3 regions of the Microbacterium plantarum genome follow, and region 3 is predicted to be linked to each of the others. Evidence: predicted binding sites of a transcription regulator. Region 3 holds the regulator's gene; each other region holds the start of a gene.
What was found. The regulator LexA, encoded in region 3, represses DNA repair genes until DNA is damaged. The targets are predictions, from matches to a motif close to TCGAACANNTGTTCGA.

Region 1: VC184_RS08525 (HNH endonuclease signature motif containing protein) is a predicted target of LexA. The motif match lies at 2,041-2,056, and genes of this name have one in related genera.
Region 2: VC184_RS15915 (HNH endonuclease signature motif containing protein) is a predicted target of LexA. The motif match lies at 1,788-1,803, and genes of this name have one in related genera.

The regions. Positions count from the first base shown of each region.
Region 1 covers NZ_CP141117.1:1,773,140-1,776,412, reverse strand. The annotation lists gene VC184_RS08530 (DUF6226 family protein) at 1-403, shown strand, start outside; gene VC184_RS08525 (HNH endonuclease signature motif containing protein) at 656-2,020, opposite strand; gene VC184_RS08520 (exonuclease domain-containing protein) at 2,124-2,720, opposite strand; gene ychF (redox-regulated ATPase YchF) at 2,830-3,273, shown strand, end outside.
Region 2 covers NZ_CP141117.1:3,264,751-3,268,023, forward strand. The annotation lists gene VC184_RS15900 (GIY-YIG nuclease family protein) at 45-437, shown strand; gene VC184_RS15905 (alpha/beta fold hydrolase) at 457-1,263, opposite strand; gene VC184_RS15910 (DUF3140 domain-containing protein) at 1,308-1,640, opposite strand; gene VC184_RS15915 (HNH endonuclease signature motif containing protein) at 1,838-3,148, shown strand; gene VC184_RS15920 (intradiol ring-cleavage dioxygenase) at 3,256-3,273, shown strand, end outside.
Region 3 covers NZ_CP141117.1:1,028,567-1,031,839, reverse strand. The annotation lists gene VC184_RS04875 (histidinol-phosphate transaminase) at 1-161, opposite strand, end outside; gene VC184_RS04870 (LysM peptidoglycan-binding domain-containing protein) at 233-592, opposite strand; gene lexA (transcriptional repressor LexA) at 849-1,514, shown strand; gene VC184_RS04860 (prolyl oligopeptidase family serine peptidase) at 1,616-3,273, shown strand, end outside.

The DNA of each region.
Region 1 (3,273 bases), 740 kb from region 3:
CCGTGCGGTGCGCCTGCAGCCCGCCGACCCGCAGTGCGCATCGGTGACTTTCGTTTTCGATGCGTATCCGGGTCTCTCGGTGCACTCGGGACTGCTGCATGACGCTCACTACCCCCATTGCGGGTGCGACGCATGTGACGAGGAATGGCGGTCTGTCGCAGACGAACTCGAGGAGCAGGTCTTCGCGGTCGTGACGGGGAACTTCCGCGAGGCTATCGTGCCCGGCGCCGAGCTTCCGGTGGAGCACGCGTTCACATTCCCCGAGGGCAGCCGATCCGGCCAATCGCGCGTGGAGGACTTTCCGGTGCAGCGGCTGTCGAGCGCCGCGGAGGTGCTCCGCACCGCGGCGGACGGGTGGGCACCGTGGCCGCGCACGCAGGCGTCGCCGGGTGATGGCGCGTAGTCCCGCACTCCCGCGCGCGGCGCTGACATGGAATCATCAATCGGCCGCGCTGAGCAGGCGACCAGGGCGAACCGAACGATGGACTCGTCAGAACCGTGGAAGCCGGGGTCGGGTGGGTCTGTGCACGCTCAATCGGTGACCGGTACCGGCGAAACGGCGAGCTGCGTACGCGCGAGTGCGCCAGCGAGCGCAGGCCGAACCCGGTCCGTGCACGCCGAACCCACGACCAGCGCCAACCGAAGGGCGAACTCGTCAGAACGGTGGAAGCCCCGGTCCGGGTGGAGCCGCGACGGTGAATGCGACGAGTGGTGGTGGTGCGTCTTCGCGATAGACCCGTCCGGTGGGTGATGTCCAGATCAGCCTCCCGCCCGGGAGCTGTTGGACTCGCCATCGGGTGTGGTGTTTGACGTCGTGGTGTCTCTTGCAGAGGTTGGCAAGGTTGCACACGTGGGTGGCACCGCCGTCGGATGCGGCGATGGTGTGGTCGAGTTCGCAGCGGATGGCGGGTTGCCGGCATCCGGGGAACCGGCAGTGCCGATCGCGGGCCCGCAGCAGTCGCACCATCGCGGCGGTGGGCCGGTAGCTGTCGCACTCGAGCACCGTCCCGGTGACCGGATCGGTCAGCAGCCGGTCCCACGAGGTCGCGTTGCCCGCGAGTTCGCGTGCGGTGGCGGCGTCGATGGGCGAGCGTCCCGCCAGATCCGCGGGCCCTTCATCTTGACCCATCAGCGTGAGTGCCGACACGGCCACCTGCACGTGTGCCCGGATCGCGCCCAGTGTTCCGCCGCCGTCGCCGGTGCCGGTGGGATCGAGGGCCGGCGTCCCGGCGAGGAGCAGGTCGGAGAACACGTCGGCGCGAACCTGGTCGATCGTGCGGGCATCGTCGATGAACGACGACCCGTCGCGAATCGTCGTGTCGGCATCGGGTAAAGCGCCGTTCGCGTCGGCTCGAGTGTCAGGCGTCCCAGGCGCATCAGCCTGAGCCCGCGCGTTGATGATCTCCCGCGCCTGCCGCGTCAACCGGTCCACGATCCCGTCCGCGATCACCGTCGGCAAGGTCGCGATCAGGTCCGACATCCCATCCGCCCCGGGCTGCACCCACACGCCCCGCCCCGCCGCTGCTTCCTCGTGCCGCTCGGTGAACGTCCGCGGGTGAATGCGCTCGGCGATCATCCGCAGCGCGTCCCGCACCCGGTTGGGTCTCTCGCCCTCGCAGCGCTCGATCGCGACGCGTTCGAACTCCGCGCGATCTCCCGCGGGCACGATGCATCCGATCTCGTGGATCACCCGCACGTGCCCGCGGACGATGCGTCCGGCCTCCCAGGCCGCCATCGTCACCGGGTAGTTCTCGACCAGATCGCGGGCTTCATCGATGCGACGCTGCAGGGTCCGGTCGGTCGCCACGAACACCCCGGCCAACTCCGCCGCGATGCCGCGCAGAGCCATCTCGCGCGCCTTGACCTTCTCCGGTGCTCCCGCGGACTCGGACTCGGCCAGCTGGCCGGCGGCAGCGAGGAGACGAACCTCCCGGACCTGTGCCGCGCGCGCGGCATCCGCTATGCCCTCGGCATCCGCGACCAGCTGAGCGAGTGTGTCGACGTCTGCGTCGCTGCCCATCCCGCTACCAAGCCCGCCATTCGAATGCATGTTCGAATCATGTCATGGACCTCCGACATCGTGCCGGAACCTTCCACAGACCCGCGGACGACCAGCGACCCCGTCAGGCCGGGCTGAGCAGCGAAGCCCCGATCGGCTCGTGCTCGGGCACGCGCACCCCCAGCAGCATCGCTAGTTCGACGAGGTCGTGCGCGCCGGCCCGGCGAGCCGCGTCGATGGTGATGTGTGCGCAGGCGAGCGCGTCCGCGAGGGCATCGTGATGCGCGAAGTCGAGGAACCCGACGGCAGCAGCAACGAGCGGCAGCCGGTAGGAATCGAGCTGATACGTCTTCCGCGCCAGCTGCACGCTGCACACCGAGCGGATCGCCGGGAGCGCGGTATCCGTCGCCTCGCACGCGCGGCGCAGCACTGCCATGTCGAAACCCGCGTTGTGGGCCACCAGCACGTCGTCACCGATGAACTCGAGAAGCCGGGGGAGTTGCGCTACCCAGCCGGGGGCATGCTGCACCGCATCGGCGGTGATGCCGTGGATGGAGACGTTGATGTCGAAGAAGCGGTCGTGGCCCGAGGGCGGGCGAATCAACCAGCCGTCGGAGGCGACGACCTCACCGTCGCGGACGCGAACCAGGCCGACAGAGCATGCGGATGCACTGGAGGAGTTCGCCGTCTCGAAGTCGATCGCGGTGAAGTCCAGTGCCACGGGACAAGCGTCACCCGTGTCCGGAGGACGAGAAGGGAGGCGCGCCGCCGAGCCGGGCGATCCGGATCGGTCGGAGGCGATGTCGGTGGGCCACGTAGACTGGATGCCCGTGGCTCTCACCATCGGAATCGTAGGACTGCCCAACGTCGGCAAGTCGACCCTCTTCAACGCCCTGACCAAGAACCAGGTTCTCGCGGCGAACTACCCGTTCGCGACGATCGAGCCGAACGTCGGCGTGGTGAACCTCCCCGACCCGCGCCTGAAGGTGCTGGCCGAGATCTTCCACTCCGAGCGCATCCTCCCCGCCGCGGTGTCGTTCGTCGACATCGCCGGCATCGTGCGCGGTGCGTCGGAGGGTGAGGGGCTGGGCAACCAGTTCCTCGCCAACATCCGCGAGGCCGACGCGATCGCGCAGGTCGTCCGCGGCTTCGCCGACGACGACGTCGTGCACGTCGAGGGTGCGGTGAACCCGCAGAACGACATGGAGACCATCAACGCCGAGCTGCAGCTCGCCGATCTCCAGACCCTCGAGAAGGCGATCACGCGCTACGAG
Region 2 (3,273 bases), 1.1 Mb from region 3:
CGATATCCGAGATGCCGTTTCCGTGCCGCGTCTGCGGCGGGCGCGTGGGCGAGATCAGCACCGCGACGGACCACTGGATCTGCGGGCGCTGCGGGTGGCGACTCGGCGACGCTTTCGATGCCGACCTGCCCCGCCCGGTCGTGGCCGTCGTCTACTACCTGCGATTCGGCGCCCGCGTGAAGATCGGTACGAGCGAGCGGCCACGGCAGCGGCTCGCCGCCATCCGACATGACGAGCTCCTCGCATTCGAGCGCGGCGGTCGGCCCCTCGAACAGCAGCGACACCGCGAGTTCGCGGCACTGCGAGAGGGCGGCGAGTGGTTCACGCTCACCGGTCCGTTGACCGCGCACATCGAGACGCTGCGGGCAGCGGCATCCGAGCCGTGGCTGGCCTACGACCGCTGGCTCGGCGACGCCTACCGACGGGCGTCGTCGTGAGGCGACGTCCGCCGCCGCGTCATCCTCCGGTGAGGAACTCGATCGCGGTCTGACGGAACACCCGCGAGCCGGGCGCATTGAAGTGATGCCGATCGGGGATCTCGACGAAGCGTCCCTGCGGGGTGGCGGCGGCGAGGGCCTTCGATCCCTCGATGATCGCGTCACGAGAACCTGTGGCGAACAGCACGGGCTGCTCCGGCGCGTTGGCGGGGTCGGGGTCCACCGTGCCCGAGGCGCGCATCCCGCCGGCGATCGCGAGCAGCGCGCGCAGGTCGTTGCCGGGAACGCGCTCGGTGAGCCGCACGTAGTTCTGCGTGACCGGATCGGTCACCTCGGTACCGTTCTCGACGAGCGCTCGCACCTGATCGATGTCGAGGCGGGCGAGCGGGATGCCGTCGGGCACGCCGCCCAGCACGCCGCGGGTGATGCGCGCGGAGAAGTCCTGCAGCACCTCCCAGCCCACGCGCGCTCCCAGGGAGTATCCGACGTACATCGCCGTGTCGACGAGGTAGGTGTCGAGCACCGCCTCGACGTCGGAGGCGAGCTGGTGCAGGTCGTAGTCGGCGGCACGATGCGGCTTGTCGCTTGCACCGTGTCCTCGCTGATCGAGGCCAAGGACGCGGAAACCGGCGCGCTGCAAGTCGCGCACCCAACCGGTCGAGACCCAGTTGTCCTTCGTGTTCGACGCGAAGCCGTGCACGACGACCACCGTCGGAAGGTCGTCCTCTCCCCACGAGTAGGTGGCGATGCGGTGGCCGTCCTCGCCCACGAGGACGAATCGCGGTTCGGGCAGCTCGGTCAGACCGGAGGACGCGGGGATGCTCACGGTTCCATTCTCCTGCTCGGCGGAGGCCTGCTCGGCGGAGGCGGTCACTTCTTCGCGGGGTCGTGGCCCCAGTTCATGAGTGAGTAGCGCCAGGCGGTCTCGGTGATGTCGCCCGAGGGGCGCTGTGCGAGGTGCCGGTTGACGTAGCCGACGACCTTGCGCATGTGCTTCAGGTCCGATTCGGTGAGGTCGTCCTTCTTCGTCCGCAGGAGGTCGACGATGCGCCGCCCCGACTGGTGGCCCGTCGATTCACCGCCGCCGTCCTTCTGACCGACCTCCTTCGACTCGTCGGTCTCGAGCCATTTCTCGAGCTCGGCGGGGCTCATGTTCACAGCGTCGCGGAAGTCGTGCCGCGTCTGGTCGTCGTCGTCGCTCATGGTGCGATGGTGCCCGCGGCGTCTGCCCGGCCGCATCCTCTTGACAGCACGATGAGTCAGCGCGTTTATGCCGCCTTTTCGTGGTTTTTGTCGTCGGCAGGTTGGGCGTTCCCTGCACAATTCGCTTGCTCAGCGACTTATCCACCGTGGAACAAATATCCGATGCGGATGTCGGAGGATGCTGACATTATGGGAACATGACATCGAACGACGATCGGGAATTCGGGCGCGGCGGCGTACCGGGTGGATCGTCGCACGCCGCGGCTTTCGCGGGTTTCGCTGAGGCCCTCGACCTCTTTCACGTCGGGGATGTCGCGCGGATGCGGGCGTTGGCGGAGCTGGGGCGGTCGGCTCTGCGTGAGGCGCGCCGTGACAGCGTGCGAGGCATGGCGTCGGACATGGAGCTGCGGTCGGTGGCAGCCGAAGCGGCGGGGATGGCGCGGTTGACGGACCGGCGCCTGCAGGGCGAGATCGACCACGCGATGACCGTCATCGACGACTACCCCGCGGTGTTCGAGGCGTGGGTGCAGCGGCGGATCGAACGCGGACACGTGGATGTGGTCGTGCGGGTCGGTGCCGGAGTGCCTGCGGAGGTCCGGGGGTCGTTCGCGGAGGCCGCGATCGCGGTGTGCGAGCGGGATGTGCCCTCCCGCGTGCGCGGTGCGCTGGACGCGTTGGCGGCCCGGTTGCATACGCAGAACTTCACCGAGCGGCACAAGGCCGCGGCGGCGGAGCGGTGCGTGCGCGTGTTCCACGGCACGGACGGGATGTCGAACCTCGTCGCCAACCTCCCGACGGTCATCGCCGCCGGGATGCTCGACCGGCTGACGCAGATGGGGCAGTCGGTGAAGGACGCCCGGGCGGAGAGTGATTCCGCAGACACACGGTCGATGGATCAGCTGCGGGCCGACATCCTCGGTGACCTCGTCCTCGGCGGGGCGCCCGTGGTCGACCCGACCTACGGAACCGACCGAGCTGGTGGGCTCGGCGCGATCCGCGCCCGCGTTCAGGTCGCCGTCACCGCGGAGACGTTGATAGGCAAGGACGAGAACCCCGCCGAAGCGGTGGGCGCTGCGCTGATCGATGCTGATACGGCGCGCGAGCTCGCCGGGCAGGTCAGCGAGTGGGACCGGTTGTTCATCGACCCGGTCACCCGTACCCCGGTCGAGATCGACACCTACCGGCCCGCGGCTTCGATGAAGAAGCTCCTGGTGGCGCGGGATCAGCACTGCCGGTTCCCGGGATGCCGCCGGGCCGCGATCCGCTGCGAGCTCGACCACACGATCGATTACGCCCTGGGTGGGCATACCCACATCTTCAATCTCGCCCATCTGTGCCAGCGACACCACTCCATGAAGCAATTCACGAAATGGGAAGTCCGACAGCTCGGCGGAGGCGTTCTCGAATGGACCTCACCCCTCGGCCGGGTGTATCGCGAAGACGTTCCCATACCGGCCGTCTGCTTCACCATCGACACGGGTGGACCACCGGAGAGACCACCCTTCTGACAGCGCGGCCGTCTCGCGTGGGTCTCATATCCGGCGCATAGGTCTATCCAACGATACGGATGGGCTGGCGGGCGATGCTCGGTGCACAACCGACCGAGGAGTCAGACGTGAGCCGCATCCCCGAA
Region 3 (3,273 bases):
CGGGCGACGGCATCCAGGATGTCGTCTGCGACCTCTTCGGGAACGGGATGCGTGTTCTCGTTGACGTTCAGCGCGACCGGAAGCGGCGCCTGCGGGGCGCCGTACGGGGTGAGGCCTCGCAGATCGTCTCTGAGGGGCAGATCATCCAGACTCGGGCTCATCCCACCCATGCTAGGCCGCGTCCGAGTCCGGCGTGGCCGCACCCCAGCTTCTGCGCCGAAGACGGCGGGCTTCAGCTCGCGGCGTCGTACTCGGCGGGGATGGCGAGTGTCTGGCCTGCCTCGAGCTGACCAGAGCCGAGGGCGTTCAGCCGGATGATGGCGTCGACGACGTCACGGGGGTCGGCGGCCGGCGCCACCTCTTCAGCGATCGACCAGAGCGATTCGCCCGACATGACGGTCACCGTCGTGAACGACCCCTCGGGCGCGCCCGCCTCGTTGGACGCGAGTGCTCCCCCGCCGGAGAGCACGGCAGCGGTGACGGCGACGACGGCGGGAAGCGCGGCGATCGCTGCGATGACGCGGCGTCCACGGCGCGTCAGGCGCAGACGGGTGCGGGGGGCCGGTGCGAAGCGGGCATCGATCGTGGTCATGACATCTCCTCGGGAGCGGTAGGAAGATTCGCTCCCGCCTCTCGGCCGGGAGAGACGGGTGCGAACTTCGGTTCCGAACGTATCTTCGATATTGTGTGGTGTCAACCACCCACCGAAATCGGAGACCGATCGAAGAGACACGCGGAGCGTTCCGTGATGTCGCTGTCGGATCGGGCTACCTTTTCGACAGCGAGAGCCCACCATGAACCTCCGACATCGGGTCGGGGACGGGGCGCGACGACAGGAGACCGGCGGTATGAGCGAGAAGCCGCAGACGCGACGACGCAAGAATCTGAGCGATAAGCAGCTCGCGATCCTCGAGGTGATCCAGCACGCGATCGCCCGCAACGGCTACCCGCCGAGCATGCGCGAGATCGGCGACGCCGTCGGCCTCAAGTCGCTGTCGAGCGTCACCCACCAGCTGAACCAGCTCGAGCTGAGCGGATACCTCCGCCGCGACCCCGGCAAGACCCGCGCGATGGAGGTCCTCATCGACCTCCCCGGCACGGCCGGCGAGAACCCCGCCGACGCCGCGCCCGCCCTCGGCGACGCCGCCCTCGTGCCGCTCGTGGGCCGCATCGCGGCGGGCGTCCCGATCACCGCCGACCAGCAGGTCGAGGAGATCTTCCCCCTGCCGCGTCAGCTCGTCGGCAAGGGCGAGCTGTTCATGCTCAAGGTCGTCGGCGACTCCATGATCGACGCCGCCATCTGCGACGGCGACTGGGTCGTCGTGCGGGCACAGGCGACCGCCGACAACGGCGAGATCGTCGCGGCCATGCTCGACGGCGAGGCCACCGTCAAGACGCTCCGTCAGCGCGACGGCCACACCTGGCTCCTCCCCCGCAACTCGGCGTTCGAGCCGATCCTCGGCGATGACGCCACCATCCTCGGCAAGGTCGTCGCCGTCCTCCGCACGGTCTGACCTCGCCGCACCGACGGAACTGCGGGAGGGGATGCCGCGACTCGGCGGCATCCCCTCCCGTCGTCCGGCACGACCCGGATCCGCTCGCGTAGCGTGACGGTATGTCGCAGCAGCAACTCCCGTACGGTTCTTGGCCCTCCCCCCTGACCGCCTCGTGGGCCAGCGCGTCCTCGTTGCGCCTCGACGGCGCGCGCTTTGTCGGGGATGAGATCTGGTGGGGCGAATCCCTTCCCGATGAGGCCGGTCGCGTCGCCGTCATGCGCCGCCGCCGCGACGATTCTGTGGAGGTCGTCCTCCCCGCGCCCGGGAACGCGCGATCGCGTGTGCACGAGTATGGCGGCGGCGCCTGGACGGCGTCCGACGACGGCGAGCTGTTCTTCGTCGACAAGTCGGACCAGCGCATTCGACGCCTCCGCCCGGGCGGCGAGCCCGAGGCGCTCACCCCAGAGGAGAGCGGCACCCACTACGGCGGTCTCCGCTGGCAGCACGGCGCGCTTCTCGCGGTGCGCGAGCGCGAGCGCCCGGGGCGCACTCCCGAACGACACATCGTGCGGATCGACGGCGCGAGCAGCGATGAGAACGCCGCGAGCGGCGACGAAGCGGGAGTGACGGAGCTCGCCGGGGGCAGCGACTTTGTGGCTCAGCCGGCACTGTCACCCGACGGATCACAGCTCGCGTGGGTGGCGTGGGATCACCCGGACATGCCCTGGGACCGCACCCGCATCCGTGTCATCGAGCTCGACGCCCCGGATCGTGTCCGCGAGGTGGCCGGCGGCAGCACGGCCGCGCTGCAGCCGGAATGGACATCCGACGGCCAGCTGTTGCTGCTCGACGAGCCGACGGGGCGCTGGAACCTCCATCGCGTCGACCCCGCGACCGGCGCGGCACCCGTCGCGGTCTCCCCCGCCGACGCCGACACGGGTGGTGGCCTGTGGGTCCTCGGCACCCGGTGGTACGCGCCGCTCGACGACGGCCGCGTCGTGGCCGTCCGCACGCACGGCTCGGACCAGCTCGTGATCGTCGACCGCGACGGCGGCGCGATCCCTCTCCCCTTCCCCGCCACCGCTCGACTGCAGATCGAGGACGTCCGCGGCAGCCGCGCCCTCGTGAGCGGCGCCATGCCCGGGGCGAGCGGGCTCTGGCTGGTCGATCTCGACAGCGGCGAGACGACAGCGGTGCGCGGCGGTACCCCCGATATCGACGAGGCATGGATCCCCCATGCCCGTCAGATCACCACCGAGGGTCCCCACGGCCCGGTGCACGCCTTCGCCTATCCGCCGACGAACCCCGATGTCACGGCGCCGACCGACGAGCTGCCGCCGTACCTCGTCTGGGTGCACGGCGGGCCGACGTCGCACGTGGGCGGCACCGCCGACGCCAAGGCGGCCTACTTCACCAGCCGAGGCATCGGTGTGCTCGACGTGAACTACGGCGGGTCGACCGGGTACGGCCGGTCGTACCGTGAACGGCTGAAGGGCCAGTGGGGCGTCGTCGACGTCGATGACGTCGCGGCGGCGGCACGCGGCCTCGCCGCCGACGGACTCGCCGATGCGTCACGGCTCGCGATCGAGGGCGGGTCGGCCGGTGGCTGGACCGTGTTGGCGGCGCTCGTCGGCACGGACGTGTTCGGCGCGGGCGTCTCGCGCTACGGCGTCGGCGATGCCCGCGCCCTCGCGGCCGAGACCCACGACTTCGAGGCGCGCTACCTCGACGGCCTGATCGGTCCCCTTCCCGAAGCGGAGCACGTGTACATCGAGCG